2 regions of the Cupriavidus sp. SZY C1 genome follow, and region 1 is predicted to be linked to the other one. Evidence: predicted binding sites of a transcription regulator. Region 1 holds the regulator's gene; the other holds the start of a gene.

The links. Region 1 encodes LexA, which represses DNA repair genes until DNA is damaged. Its sites were predicted from a motif close to ACTGTATNNNNATACAGT; they were not measured.
Region 2: the regulator LexA is predicted to act here: its motif matches at 3,997-4,014, upstream of dinB (DNA polymerase IV).

What each region holds. Positions count from the first base shown of each region.
Region 1 covers NZ_JAUANU010000004.1:13,650-20,956, forward strand. The annotation lists gene QTN24_RS08330 (hypothetical protein) at 331-591, shown strand; tRNA gene QTN24_RS08335 (tRNA-His) at 713-788, shown strand; gene QTN24_RS08340 (AraC family transcriptional regulator) at 947-1,738, shown strand; gene QTN24_RS08345 (cupin domain-containing protein) at 1,818-2,243, shown strand; gene QTN24_RS08350 (hypothetical protein) at 2,353-2,526, opposite strand; gene lexA (transcriptional repressor LexA) at 2,684-3,340, opposite strand; gene QTN24_RS08360 (asparaginase) at 3,563-4,576, shown strand; gene rpsF (30S ribosomal protein S6) at 4,691-5,065, shown strand; gene priB (primosomal replication protein N) at 5,086-5,385, shown strand; gene rpsR (30S ribosomal protein S18) at 5,389-5,667, shown strand; gene rplI (50S ribosomal protein L9) at 5,698-6,150, shown strand; gene QTN24_RS08385 (replicative DNA helicase) at 6,281-7,307, shown strand, end outside.
Region 2 covers NZ_JAUANU010000006.1:178,100-185,406, reverse strand. The annotation lists gene QTN24_RS12060 (diguanylate cyclase) at 1-1,336, opposite strand, end outside; gene QTN24_RS12055 (MFS transporter) at 1,521-2,711, opposite strand; gene dinB (DNA polymerase IV) at 2,802-3,980, opposite strand; gene rarD (EamA family transporter RarD) at 4,093-4,998, opposite strand; gene QTN24_RS12040 (TRAP transporter substrate-binding protein) at 5,131-6,270, opposite strand; gene QTN24_RS12035 (carbohydrate porin) at 6,642-7,307, shown strand, end outside.

The sequences.
Region 1 (7,307 bases):
TCGGGAATGTTCGAGGGGGTCAATGTCCCTCGCGAACGAGTATCCGATAGTCGTCTCCGCGACAAAACCCCGCGTTGGTGGGGCGGCCTCTGCGCTTTTGACCAACATTCAGATCGCGCCAGCTACTGTGCCGAGGTGCCATGATTTTAAGTCGAGCGACGCCGAGGTCATGTTAGGATGCGCTCGAAAATGCCGCGACAGTCGGCATACGCATACGCATAGGCAGGCCGTGCCGAAAGGGACGACGCCAAGCAGGGGTTAAGCAGGAGGGTTTGTCGATGCCGAGGCCTGAGTCGGGGCCAAGACCGAAACAAGCCCGAAGGAAACAAAATGGAAGCGGAAGAACCGTTCGGTGAAGTCTTCGAAGACTACCGGGTCATCTGGGTAGCGGAGCAGTTGCAGGACGGCAAGTGGACAGCCCGATATTGCTGGCATCCCGGCACGACCATCGAGGCCGGCAAGGCATTGCAGCGGGACGTCCTGAACGGAAAATCGAAACGCCTGCTCGGACTGTTTCCGACCGAGGCCGACACGATCGCCGCTATCAAGGAAGCAGTCCTGCTGGAAGCGAAGTGGGTAGGCCCCCGTTGAAGCGATCCCGCGCACCGGGCAGTACGAAATTTTTTGTGCGGAATACTAGCCATCTGCCGAGAATCCTTGTATAGTCTTGGTCTTCGCTGATCGACACATCGCTCAGCAAGCAATCTCTACGGTGGCTGTAGCTCAGTTGGTAGAGTCCAGGATTGTGATTCCTGTTGTCGCGGGTTCGAGTCCCGTCAGCCACCCCAAAGAATTTCCCGAAGCAGCCGCTCATTCGAGCGGCTGTTTTGCTTTCTGCGTCGGACGCAGCCATCGACGGACTCCCGCGACCTGTGGTTCACTGGCTGCTGTTCGCGGTGGAGCCCGGCAGATGATCCGACAAGCACGACCCTTGACGACTGACTGGGTGCAACGCGCCGTGCCGATGGAAGGCGTGGAGCGCATCGAGGCGTGGTTTCGGGGCAAGGCGTATGCGATGCATCGCCATGACACCTATGCCATCGGGCGCACGCTTGCTGGCGTGCAGCGCTTCAGCTACCGGCGCGCGCGGCGGGACAGCCTGCCCGGCAATACCATCGTGCTGCATCCCGACGAGATTCACGATGGCCAGGCCGGCACGGAGGAAGGTTTCCGATACCGGATGATCTACGTCGAGCCTGCGCTTTTTCAAGAGGTGCTCGGCGGCCAGGCGCTGCCGTTCCTTGAGGGCGGGGTAACAACCGACCCGCGACTGGCGGCCGCGACCGCCACGTTGCTCCAGCATGTCGGCTGCACGCTCGAACCGCTGGAACAAAGCGACGCGCTCGCCGAACTGGCGCATGCCTTGGCGGCCGTTGCCGGCACGCCCGCGCGTCGGTCAGGGGGCAACTTCCACGCGGCAAGCCTGGCGCGCGACTATCTGCAGGCAAATCAGACGCGCGTGGTGACGCTGGACGAACTCGAAACCGCGACGGGCCGCGACCGCTGGAGCCTGTCGCACGACTTCCGCACCTTCTACGGCACCAGCCCCTATCGCTACCTGACCATGCGCCGGCTCGACACGGTGCGCCGGCTGCTGCTGGCAGGCACCTCGCTGGCCGATGCGGCGGCCGGGGCCGGTTTTGCCGACCAGAGCCATATGACGCGCCATTTCTCGAAGACGTTCGGCCTGACGCCGGCGCGCTGGCTGCAGGTCGCCGGCGCCGGCGCCCGGCGCTGACAAGCACCCACGATCGTTCAAGACGGTGGCCAGTGCCCCGCGTAAGCTGGGGCACGTCAACCTTTGAACGGAGAAAACGATGTCCACGCCCTCGACGCCCCATGTCGCGCCTGCCGGCCGCGGTCAGTGCCAGACGATTGACCTTCTCGACAAGATTGCCCTGATCGACGGGCACTGGCAGCCGCGCGTCGTTGCGGAAATGAACGACTACCAGTTCAAGGTGGTGAAGGTCAAAGGCGACTTCGACTGGCATCGGCATGCCGATACGGACGAAACGTTCATCGTGCTCGACGGCGAGCTACGCATCGAGCTGCGGTCGGCTCCCGGAGGCGAGCAGGTTATCGTCCTGCGCGCCGGACAGATGGGTGTGGTGCCGAAGGGCGTCGAGCACAAGCCTTGCGCGGCAGAGGAGGTCCGGATGCTGCTGATCGAGCCGCGTGGCGTGGTGAACACCGGCGACGGCGCGACGAGCGAGCGTACGGTCCAGAATGACCAGTGGATCTGAAACGTTCCAAAGAAAAAACCGGCCGCCGACGGGGTTCGACAAGGCCGGGGGTGCGCATCACGCCAATGCGACAGGAGTACGGGGACGTGTAGGGTTCAGTCGAACCGGTTCAGTCGAACGATTTGGCGCTTGGCTCGGCCAATTCCAGCATGCGGCAGATGGCGGCCATATTGCCGACCATCGTGCGGCGCTGGGCGCCCTGGTAGACGCGCACGCCCTTGATCTGGCGGAACGGTACCGGTTTGACCGGGCGGCGGGAAGCGATGGGATTCGATTGCAGCATGGCAGCACCTCGTAATTTGCGGTCAGCAGTGGTCCGCACCCGTCGTCCAGCAAGGACGGGGCGGCATGGGCAAGGCAAAGCGGGTGACCCGGGCAGACGGCCGTGCTGCCGAAGTCTCGGAGACACGGAGGCGCCGTTCTGGCGTCTCCGCTTGTTGCTAGAAACCTGACGATCGAATCAGGCCGACAGCAATACCTTCCAGTGAGAATTCGTCGCGCCCCGAATGGAGCACGATGTTTTCGAAATCGGGGTTCTCGGCGATCAGTTCGACGGTGTCGCCGCGTTTCTTGAGTCGCTTGACCGTAACGTCCTCGCCGATGCGGGCCACGACGATCTTGCCGTTGGCCGCCTCGCTGGCCTTCTTCACGGCCAGCAGATCGCCATCAAAGATGCCGGCGTCGCGCATGCTCAGGCCGCGTACGCGTAGCAGGTAGTCGGGCCGTTCGTCGAAGACCGAGGCGTCCACCTGGTACTGGCGATCGATGTGCTCGGCGGCCAGGATCGGGCTACCCGCCGCGACGCGGCCCACCAGCGGCAGTGTCAGTTGCAGCACCCCCGCCATCGGCAGCGAGAACTGGTCCGAGCGTTCCGAATCGCTTCGCGCCACCTTGAGCCGGATGCCACGCGACGCGCCCGGCGTCAGCTCGATCACGCCCTTGCGCGCCAGGGCCCGCAAGTGTTCCTCTGCCGAATTGGGCGAGGAAAATCCGAACTCGGCCGCGATTTCCGCGCGGGTCGGCGGGAAGCCGGTGTTCCGGATCGTGTCGCGGATCAGGTCGAAGATCTGCTGCTGCCGGGGTGTCAGGGTCGCCATGGTTCGCCGGTCTCGTGCCTAAGCACTGTATGTTTAAACAGTATGCTGTGATTTTATACAGTATCGTGTGAAGTGCAAGCACAATTTGCGATCCCGGGCAGACACGCGCGACACCCCGTTGGCACGCACGGGTTTTTCACGGGCGCGCGGCGGCGGGCAGGGCAGTTACAATCGGCGCCCACGGCCGCTTGCCTGGCGGCCGCCAATGATCAAGCGTCGCCCATGCCAGATTCCTCGCACCCACGTCTTCCGCGTATCGTCGTGCTCGCCACCGGCGGCACCATTGCCGGTTCGTCCGGCAGTCCCGCCAGCAGCGCCCATTACCAGGCCGCCACCGTGCCGGTGTCCCAACTGGTGCAGGCAGTGCCGCCGCTGGCCGACGTGGCGCGTGTGGAAGCGGAGCAGGTGGCGCAGGTCGATAGCAAGGACATGATGTTCGGCCTGTGGCAGCAACTGGCCGAGCGCGTGGCGCACTGGTCGGCGCAGCCTGACGTCGCGGGCATTGTCATCACGCATGGCACCGATACGCTTGAAGAAACGGCCATGTTCCTGCAGCTCACGCAGGCGTGCCCCATACCGGTGGTGGTCACGGCGGCAATGCGGCCGTCGACCTCGCTGTCCGCCGATGGCCCGCTGAACCTGCTCGACGCCGTGCGCGTGGCAGCCAGCGCCGACGCACTGGGGCAGGGCGTGCTGGTAGTGCTGAACCAGCAGATCCATGCCGCGCGGGACGTGACCAAGGCGCATACGTCGGCCGTGGACGCATTTGTCTCGCCGATGACCGGACCGGTCGGCTTTGTCCAGGACGCCTATGTCCGCTTCACGCGACAGCCGGCCCGGCCGGACGCGGCGCGCTTGCCGGTGCCGGCGGCGTGGCCGATGGTCGAGGTCGTTGCCAGCTATGCCCAGCCCGGCCGGGTGGCGTTAGATGCGCTGGTGGCGGCGGGCGTGGAAGGGCTGGTCGTGGCGGCGGCCGGCAACGGGTCGGTCCACGAGACGCTGGCAGCGGCGCTGGCCGATGCCGCGGCTGCCGGCGTGGCCGTCGTGCGCAGCTCGCGGACCGGCGCGGGGCATGTGGCGATCCCGGCACGGCCGGCGCCCGACGCCGGCATCTTTGTCTCGGCCGGCGACCTCAATCCCTACAAGGCCAGGGTGCTGTTGCTGCTGGCCCTGGCCGCCGACCCCGGCCTGGCTCGCGACGCCGCGCGCCTGCAGGCGCTGTTTGCGGCGTATTGAGCCCCCGGCCCGGCAACCTTGCGAAGCAGCGGGGTTCCGGGCTATACTCGCGGGCTATTCAACCTTGCCGCACCGGACGTGACGCCCGGGTGGCTCATCCCAAAAGGAGCGTCAATGCGTCATTACGAAATCGTATTTATCGTCCATCCGGACCAGAGCGAACAAGTGCCGGCGATGATCGAGCGTTACAAGCAGCTCGTCACGTCGCAAAACGGCCAGGTTCACCGCGTGGAAGACTGGGGCCGCCGTCAGATGGCCTACATGATCCAGAAGCTGGCCAAGGCTCACTACGTTTGCCTGAACATCGAATGCGGCAAGGACACGCTGGCTGAACTCGAGCACGCGTTCAAGTTCAACGACGCCGTGCTGCGTCACCTGATCGTCCAGACCAAGAAGGCCGAGACGGCGCCGTCGCCGATGATGAAGGAAGTGCAGCGCGAAGAAGCCCGCAAGGCCGCGCAAACGACCACGGAAGGCCAGCCCGCCTGAGCGCGGACTGCGGTGCCGCGGTGAACCAGCTCCGGCTGACCGCCACGCTGGCCGAGCGCGATACGTTGCGCTACACGCCGGCCGGCATCCCCGTCGTCAACTGCATCCTGCAGCATGCCGGCGAGGTGATGGAGGCGGAAACGCCCCGGCAGGTGGAATTCGCGATCGTGGCCATGGGCATTGGCCCCATTGGCCAGCGGCTCGAGCGCATGCCGCTCGGCACGCTGATCGATTGCGAGGGTTTCCTGGCCCGCAAGCACCGCAACAGCAAGACGCTGGTCTTTCACATCACTCGATGTAAAGCATTCGAAAAGGATTGAATCATGGCATTCGTCAAACGTGACAACAAGAACAAGAAGCGCTTCCAGCAACAGAACCCGCTGTTCAAGCGCAAGCGCTTCTGCCGCTTCACCGTGGCTGGCGTCGAACAGATCGACTACAAGGATCTGGACACGCTGAAGGACTTCATCGGCGACAACGGCAAGATCACGCCGGCTCGCCTGACCGGTACCAAGGCTCACTATCAGCGTCAGCTCGATACGGCCATCAAGCGCGCCCGCTTCCTGGCGCTGCTGCCGTACACCGACCTGCACAAGAACTGATAGGCCCAGGACCGCAAGGAGAAATACACGATGCAAGTCATTCTGCTGGAAAAAGTCATCAACCTGGGCAACCTGGGTGACATCGTTCGCGTGAAGGACGGTTACGCACGTAACTTCCTGATCCCGACCAAGCGCGCCCGCCGTGCGACGCAAACCGCCATTGCCGAGTTCGAGGTGAAGCGCGCCGAGCTGGAAAAGGCCGCTGCCGAGAAGCTGGCCGCCGCGCAAGCCGAAGGCGAGAAGCTGAACGGCCTGACCGTCCAGATCACCCAGAAGTCGGGTGTGGACGGCCGCCTGTTCGGTTCGGTGACCAACGCCGACATCGCCGCAGCCCTGGAAGGCCAAGGTTTCAAGGTGGAAAAGTCGCAAGTGCGTCTGCCGAACGGCCCGCTGAAGGTCGTTGGCGACTACGCCGTCGGCGTGTCGCTGCACACGGACGTGCTGGTCGACATCACCGTGTCGGTGCTGGGCGACCACGCCTGAAGCCGTACCCGCGACGAGGCGCCGGCCCTGGCCGGTGTCTCCGACGCACCCCGAAAGGCAGGAGCCACGCTCCTGCCTTTTTTGTTGGCACGCCGTCCCGCACCGGTCCGCGCCGCTATAATTGCCCCCCATGAACGCGCCCGCCGCAGATCCCCAACTAGACAGTCTCAAGGTACCTCCGCACTCGATCGAGGCCGAACAATCGGTGCTCGGCGGGCTGCTGCTGGACAACGCCGCTTGGGACCGCATTGCCGATTTCCTGTCCGAAGCCGATTTCTACCGCTTCGACCACCGGATGATCTTCCAGAGCATCGCCCGGCTGATCTCCGCCACCAAGCCGGCGGACGTGATCACCGTGTTCGAGATGCTGCAGGTGGCCGGCAAGGCCGAGGAAGTGGGCGGGCTCGCGTACCTGAACTCGCTGGCGCAGAACACCCCGAGCGCGGCCAATATCCGCCGGTACGCCGAGATCGTCCGGGAACGGTCGGTGCTGCGCAAGCTCGTGACCGTGGCCGACGACATCGCCTCGGCCGCGTTCGCGCCGAAGGGCCGCGAGGTGCGCGAACTGCTGGACGAAGCAGAATCCAAGGTTTTTGCGATTGCCGAGGAAGGCTCGCGTGGCCAGAAGGGCTTCCAGGAAATCCAGCCGCTGCTGACGCAGGTGGTGGAGCGGATCGACGAGCTGTATCACCGGGATACCACCACCGACGTGACCGGCGTCCCCACCGGCTTCATCGACCTGGACCGGATGACCAGCGGCATGCAGCCTGGCGACCTGATCATCGTGGCCGGGCGCCCCTCGATGGGCAAGACCGCGTTCTCGCTGAACATCGGCGAGCACGTGGCCGTGGAGCAGGGCCTGCCTGTGGCCGTGTTCTCGATGGAAATGGCCGGCGTGCAGCTTGCCATGCGGATGCTGGGTTCGGTCGGCCGGCTCGACCAGCACCGGCTGCGTACCGGCCGCCTGCTGGACGAGGACTGGCCGCGCCTCACCCATTCGATCCAGCGCATGAACGACGCCCAGTTGTTCATCGACGAGACGCCGGCGCTGAACCCGATGGAACTGCGCGCGCGCTCGCGCCGGCTGGCCCGGCAGTGCGGGCAGCTTGGCCTGATCATCATCGATTACCTGCAGCTGATGTCCGGTTCGGGCAGCG
Region 2 (7,307 bases), on a different contig from region 1:
CGTTCACACGCTTGAAGAAGTCGATGTCCAGCATCAGCATGGCCAGCGGCGAGCCGTCGCGCCGCCGCCGCGCCGCGGCCTTGCCGTACTGCTCGCTGTAGTGCCGGCGGTTGGCAAGCTGGGTGAGCGGATCGGTCTCGGCCAGCCGCTGCATTTTCTCGCCGGCGGCCAGGTAGTGGTTGAACAGCAGCGTCACCACGCGCAGCGTCACGAACATCAACAGCGGCAGCGCCAGCCAGATCGCCAGCAGCGGCACGCTGATCCGCTGCATGACGGCGCGCGCGAGGTCGGCGTCGCTCAACGTTTCCAGCAGCATCCAGTTGCCCTGGTCGCCCACGGGCTGGTAGAGCAGGTACGCGTCGTCCGCGTGCCGCCGGCCGGCGCCCTTGTCGAACAGGTCCTGCGGCGGCACGCGGCGCCAGGCGGGGTCCACGTCTTCGGGCCAGCGCATGTCGACGCGCATGCTGTGCTGGCTGGCCGCGATGATCGCGCCGCGCCGGTCCATCAGCAGGCGCGACACCTGCGCCTCATCAGGCGTGCCGATCAGCGCGCGCAGGCGCGGCAGCTTGACATCCACCGCCACCACGCCGCGAAAACGGCCGGACACATAGACCGGGATGCTCAGCGTGGTGCGCAGCTCGGTGCTTTCGAACTGGGTGTACAGGCGCGTCCAGCGCAGGTCCTGCGAGGCATCGTGCGCGGGCAGCAGTTCGCGGTAGTAGGCGATGTTGCTGAAACGCTGGAACAGCGCGGGCGCCTTGTCGGGGCCGCGCGGCGGGTAGGTGACGTAGAGCCCGTTGCTGGAGATGAAGGTGACCGTGCCGTCGCGGTCCTCGGTGCTGTGCAGGCTCAGGCCCAGCACGTGGCTGAGCTGGCGGGCCGCGTAGAGGTCGGCGCGCAGGTCCGCGTCGCGGCGCTCGAAGCCTTCCAGCGGTTCCAGCAGCGCCGGCGCGACGCCCACCACCGGCGCGTCGCCCAGCGGCACGTCCATCTGCCAGACCGGCGTGTTGCGCGCGGCAAAGGCGCGCTCCACGGCGGGGTCGGGTTCGGCCAGGCCGGCCTCGTGGATCGAGATCAGTTGCTGCGCGTAGTCGCGCACGAACGTCAGCTTGGACCGCTCGGCCGCGAACACGGCCTCCACGCCCAGCGCGCGCAGGGTCAACTCGTGCTGGCGCAGCGACAGCACGCGTTCGCGCAACTGGTACAGGTCGCGCGCGCCGACGATCAACATCATCAGCATCGCCAGCCCGAAGCCCACCACCACCACGCGCTGCGGATGCATCAGCGCCGCACGCGGCAGCCAGCGCGGCCGCGGCAGCATTTTGCGCCACGTCATCGAACGTCTCCCCGGCAAGGCCCGCCGCCGCTGGCGGGCTATGGCACGACGACTGCTGCTCGGAACTTCAGCGGCCAAGTGTAGTGCAGCCGATGCGCGCGTGCCATCGCCGGCACCTGCCGGCGATCAAGCCGGCGTCACGGCGCGGCGTGGCGGTGCAGGGAGACGTAGTAAGCCGACGACTTCAGCGCGGCTCGGTGCGGAAGTAGACCAGCGCCAGCGCGGGCAGGGCAAAGCCGATCCAGCTTGCCAGCGGCCAGCCGGCGCGCGCATAGGCCCAGGCGCCGACCGACGACCCGATGGCGCCGCCCACGAAGAAGATCGCCATGTACAGGCCGTTGAGCCGGCTGCGGTGCTCGGCCGACAGAGAGAATATCGCGCGCTGGCCGATCACGAGGTTGGTCGACACGGCAAAGTCCAGCAAGACCGCTGCCACGGTCAGAGACAGCAGCGACAGCATCGACCCCTCGGCGCCCACGCGGCTGAGCAGGAACGATCCGGCGCCCAGCGCCAGCGCCAGCGCGGTCATCTGGCGGCCGTGGCCGCGGTCCGCATAGCGGCCGGCCATCGGCGCGGCAATCGCCCCGGCCACGCCTACCAGCGCGAAGATCGCGATGCCGGTCTGCGACAGGTGGAAGGCCGGCCCGGCCAGGTACAGCGGCGTGGTGGTCCAGAACAGGCTGAACACGCCGAACATGCTGGCCTGGTACGCGGCCCGGCGGCGCAGCACCGGCTGGGTACGCAGCAGGTGCGCCATCGAGCCGAGCGTCTGCAGGTAGTTCGGGCCCGGCGCGGGCTGCCGCCGGGGCAGCTTGCGCGCCAGCACGACGCCCAGCAGCACCATCGCCACGGCCGACGCCGCAAAGATCGCGTGCCAGCCGAACACGTCGGACACCAGGCTCGACACCGGGCGCGCCAGCATGATGCCCATCAGCAGGCCGCTGGTGACATTGCCGACGGCGCGCCCGCGCGCGTGCTCGGGCGCCAGGTGGGCGGCAAACGGCACCAGCACCTGCACGGCCACCGAGCACAGCCCGATCATGCAGCCGGCGATCAGGAACACGCCCGCGTGCGTGGCCAGCGCGGCGGCCACCAGCGCCACGGCGCAGCCGGCCACCAGCACCAGCACGAGGCGGCGGTTCTCGACGATGTCGCCCAGTGGCACCAGCAGCAGCAGGCCGGCGCAATAGCCGATCTGGATCAGCGTGACGATCAGCCCGGCGATTTCCGGCGACAGGTGCAGCGCCTGCGCGATGGGCCCGACCAGCGGCTGGGCGTAGTAGAGGTTGGCGACGATCATCCCGCAGGCCACGGCCAGCAAGGGGGTGATCCAGGCGGCGGGGGCGGCGGGGCGCACGGCGGTGGTGGAGGTCATGGGGGCGGCTCGGGATGATGTCCCGGCATCGGGCCGGGAGCGCCGCCGATTCTACCGGGAGATAGATAGATGTGCTGGCGGCGGGGTTTCTTACTCGTCCAGCTCGTCCTCATCGTCGAAGCGGAACGCCTCCTGCACCGGCGCGGGGTTGTCGCCCTGCTCGGCGGCCGGCATCAGCGCGCTGACGCGCACGCCCAGCAGCCGGATGCGCCGCTCCAGCGGGATGCGCTTCAGGCATTCGGTGGCGCCGCGCCGGATCTCGCCGCCATCGGCCGTGTGCGCGGTCATCGTCAGGTCGCGCGTGACGGTGCGGAAGTCGTCGAAGCGCAGCTTGATGCCCACCGTCCGGCCCACGTAGCCCTTGCGGCGCAGGTCGTCGGCCACGCGCATGCACAGCTTGGTGAACTGCTCGGACAGCACGGGGCGGTCGCCGCGCGGATGCAGGTCGCGCTCGAACGTGGTCTCGCGGCTCATCGACTTCGGCTCGGAACTGACCACCACCGGCCGCTCGTCGCGCCCGTGGGCCACCTCGACCAGCCAGCTTGCGTAGTTGCGGCCGAAGTGGGCCTGCAGCAGCCCCAGGTCGGCTTCGGCCAGGTGGCCGACCGTCTCGATGCCGATGGCCTGGAGCTTTTCGGCCGCCTTGGGGCCGATGCCATTGACCTTGCGCGCCGGCAACGGCCAGATCCGCAGCGGGATATCGGCCGGCGTCAGGATCGTCAGGCCGTTGGGCTTGTCGAGTTCCGAACCGATCTTGGCCAGCAGCTTGTTGGGCGCCACGCAGATCGAACACGTCAGGCCGGTGGCGTCGTGGACGGCCGCCTTGATGCGCGCCGCCACATCGCGCGCGTCGCCGTCGACATCAGTCAGATCGATATAGATCTCGTCGATGCCGCGATCTTCTATTTGTCCGGTGAATGTTCGGACCGCCGCCTTGAACAGGCCAGAGTACCGGCGGTAGGCGTCGAAGTCGGTCGGCAGCAGGATGGCGTCGGGCGCCAGCTTGGCGGCCTTCATCATGCCCATGGCCGAAAACACGCCCAGCGCCCGGGCCTCGTAGGTCGACGTGGTTACCACGCCCCGGCCCACGTAGTTGCGCAGCCGCGCGTAGCGGCGCGAGCCGTCGGGCAGGGTCTCGGGAATGGCGTTGCGGCCGCCGCCGATCACCACCGCCTGGCCGCGCAGGTCCGGATAGCGCAGCAGTTCCACCGACGCATAGAACGCGTCCATGTCGAGATGGGCGATGCGCCGGGGCACGGTGGAAGACATTGGGGGGCGCGGCTATACTGTATAAACGTACAGTATAGTGCGGCGGCCTGGTTTCAGGAATAGGGCGCGGCGCGGGTAGACCATTCCCATCATCAATGATCTACGACCATCTTCATGCCGCTTCATTTTTCACATCGATGATCCGCTTGGGGCCGAAGCGGCTGACCAGCACGCCTTCCGTTGCGTAGATCGCCAGCGAAATCCAGATCAGCGCGTACCCGATCTGCTTCTGCGCCGGAAACGGCTCGTGGTAGAGCCAGATGCCGAGCCCGAGCTGGATGGTGGGCCCGGCGTACTGGAGCAGGCCGAGCAGCGACAGCGGAATGCGCCGCGCGCCGGCCGCGAACAGCAGCAGCGGCACCGCGGTGACCGGCCCGGCCAGCAGCAGCAGGATTTGCGTACCCGTGGCTGCGGCGCGCGTGGTGTCCTGCCCGGTCAGGAACAGGAACGCCAGCGCCGAGGCCGCCACCGGGAACAGGATCAGCGTTTCCAGCGACAGCCCTTCCAGCGCCCCGAGCGCGCCGGTCTTGCGCAGCAGCCCGTAGCCGCCGAACGACGCCGCCAGCCCCAGCGCGATCCACGGCAGATGGCCGGCCGTCCACGTCAGCCAGAACACGCCGGCCGCCGCGATGGCGATCGACAGCCACTGCACCGGACGCAGCCGCTCGTGCAGCAGCAGCACGCCCAGCAGCACGCTGAACAGCGGGTTGATGAAGTAGCCCAGGCTGGCGTCGACCACGCGGTCCGCGGACACGGCCCAGATGTACAGGAACCAGTTGGCGCACAGCAGCCCGGCGCTGGCCGCGAAGTTCAGGATCAGACGCGGCCGGGCCGCCACCTCGCGCAGCCAGCCGAAATGGCGGCGCCAGAGCACGATCGCGCCCAGGAACACCAGCGACCAGACCATCCGGTGCAGCAGGATTTCCAGCGGCGCCACGCCGTGCAGGGACTTGATGTAGAGGGGCAGCAGGCCCCAGATGATGTACGCCAGCAGGGCGTAGAAAATGCCGAGTTGCATGAGGAGGATTCCCGGGTAGTGTCCCGTTGTGGGGCGGATTCTACCGGGGTGTGGCGCCGGGCGCCGGGCAGGGTCCTTGCCATGAAAAAACCCGGCCGGAGCCGGGTCTTTCGGATGGCGGGCAGCCAGCGCTTACAGCTTGCGGGCGAAGCTGAACTGCGAGAACGCCTGCTCGGCCACGTTGAACCATGCGGCCTCGTTGTTGCGGAAGACGCGCCAGTCGTCGTAGATCTTCTTGAACGACGCGTTCTTGCCGCTTTCCTCGGCGTAGGCGTCCTGGGTGGCCTTGAAGCACGCCTCCATGATCTCCTTCGAGAACGGACGCAGCTTCACGCCGTTTTCCAGCAGCCGGGCCAGCGCCTGCGGGTTCACGGTGTCGTACTTGGCCATCATGTTCGTGTGGGCCTCGATCGTGGCCGTTTCCAGCGCGCGCTTGTACAGGGCCGGCAGCTTGTCGAATTCCGGCTGCGACGCGTAGAACGACAGCTGCGCGCTGCCTTCCCACCAGCCCGGGTAGTAGTAGTACGGCGCCACCTTGTAGAAGCCGAGCTTCTCGTCGTCGTACGGACCCACCCACTCGGCCGCGTCGATCGTGCCTTTTTCCAGCGCCGGGTAGATGTCGCCGCCGGCAATCTGCTGCGGCACCACGCCCAGGCGCGACAGCACCACGCCGGCAAACCCGGCCACGCGGTACTTCAGGCCCTGCAGGTCGGCCACGGTCTTGATTTCCTTGCGGAACCAGCCGCCCATCTGGGCGCAGGTGTTGCCGCCCATGAAGTTGACGACGTTGTATTCCTTGAAGAACTCGCGCATCAGCTTCATGCCGTTGCCCTGCAGCATCCAGGCGTTCTGCTGGCGCGCGGTCAGGCCGAACGGGATGGTGGTGTCAAAGCACAGCGTGGGGTTCTTGCCGAAGTAGTAGTAGCCGGCCGTGTGGCCGATCTGCACGGTCTGGTTCTGCACGGCGTCCAGCACCTGCAGGCCCGGCACGATTTCGCCGGCCGCGAACACCTTGATGTTGAACTTGCCGTCGGTCAGTTCCTTCACGCGCTGGCTCAGAGTCTCGGCGCCGCCGTAGATCGTGTCGAGCGACTTCGGAAAGCTCGACGCCAGGCGCCATTCCACGGCGGGGTTGCTGCCGACGACGGCGGGCGCGGCCGGGGCACTGGCCGATGCGGCCGGCGCCGCGGGCTTGTCTTCCTTGCCACAGGCAGCCAGCGCACCCGTAGCGGCGACGGCCGAGGCCTTCAACAGGAAGGAACGACGTTCCATGGACATCTCCTCTCTTATATGTATGCGGAACTGCCTGGGCGCCAATGTGTTGCCCAACCGACAGGTCGGACGATTATAGCGGTGGCCTTTTGGGCACGGCTTTCCTTCGGGATGGGGGTTTTCGCTAGGAATTCGGCACGGACACAACGGTTTGCACCCCGGGCCGGGCGATGCCCGCAAACGGTGCGCCGGCAGTTTCGCAATGTGGGATTTCCAACGCTTTTCCAACGCTTTGTGACGACCTGGCGGGATTTTGTAACCCGGCTTGCGGTCAAAAAATTCGCCTGTTAAAACCGGAGCCCTCGTCCGGCTTTCGATCGCACCGCCAGATCCTCCGTCCGATCGCGCCGACGCCGTTGACCGTTGTTTCGATGCTGGAATCCGTACTGCTTCCCGACCGCCTGCTGCCCCGCCGCCGCCTTGCGTCCGCCATCCTGGCCGCGTGGGGCGTGGCCGCGTGCGCGCAGACCGGCGGCCCGGCCACCACGGCCCTGACGCGGCCGCCGCTGATCTCGGCGGCGCCCGTGGTCAGCCCGGTGGCATCCGCCGTGGCGACGGCCGCCGTACCCACCGCTGCGCCGGCCGACCCGCTGGCCGACGTGATCCAGGCTGCGAGCGCAATCGATGCAGTCGATGCCGCCCCGGCCACGGTGGCCCAGGCAGCGCCGGAGACTGCGGCCGACGCCAATCCGGATTTCGTCGGCCCGCCCGACGCGCTGGCCCCGCCGCCGCCCCCTCCACCGCCGCTGGTGCTGTTCCCGAACCGGCTCGGCGAATTCCCGGCGCAGCCGGAGCCCTTCGTGGCACGCCGGACCGACAGTGCGGACGCCACCGCGGCGGCAAGCGATCCCTCCGGTGCGTCCGATACGCCACCCGCCACGCCTTCCGACGCCCCACCGGTGCTGCGGTCCCAGTTGCCCGCCGACGATCCGGCAGGCGACTCGGTCTGGCGCCTCGGCTACAGCGGCCGGGCCGCCGTGGAAGACCGGTCGGGCACCCAGCGCGCCTGCCCCGGCGGCGGCACGCCGTCGGCCAGC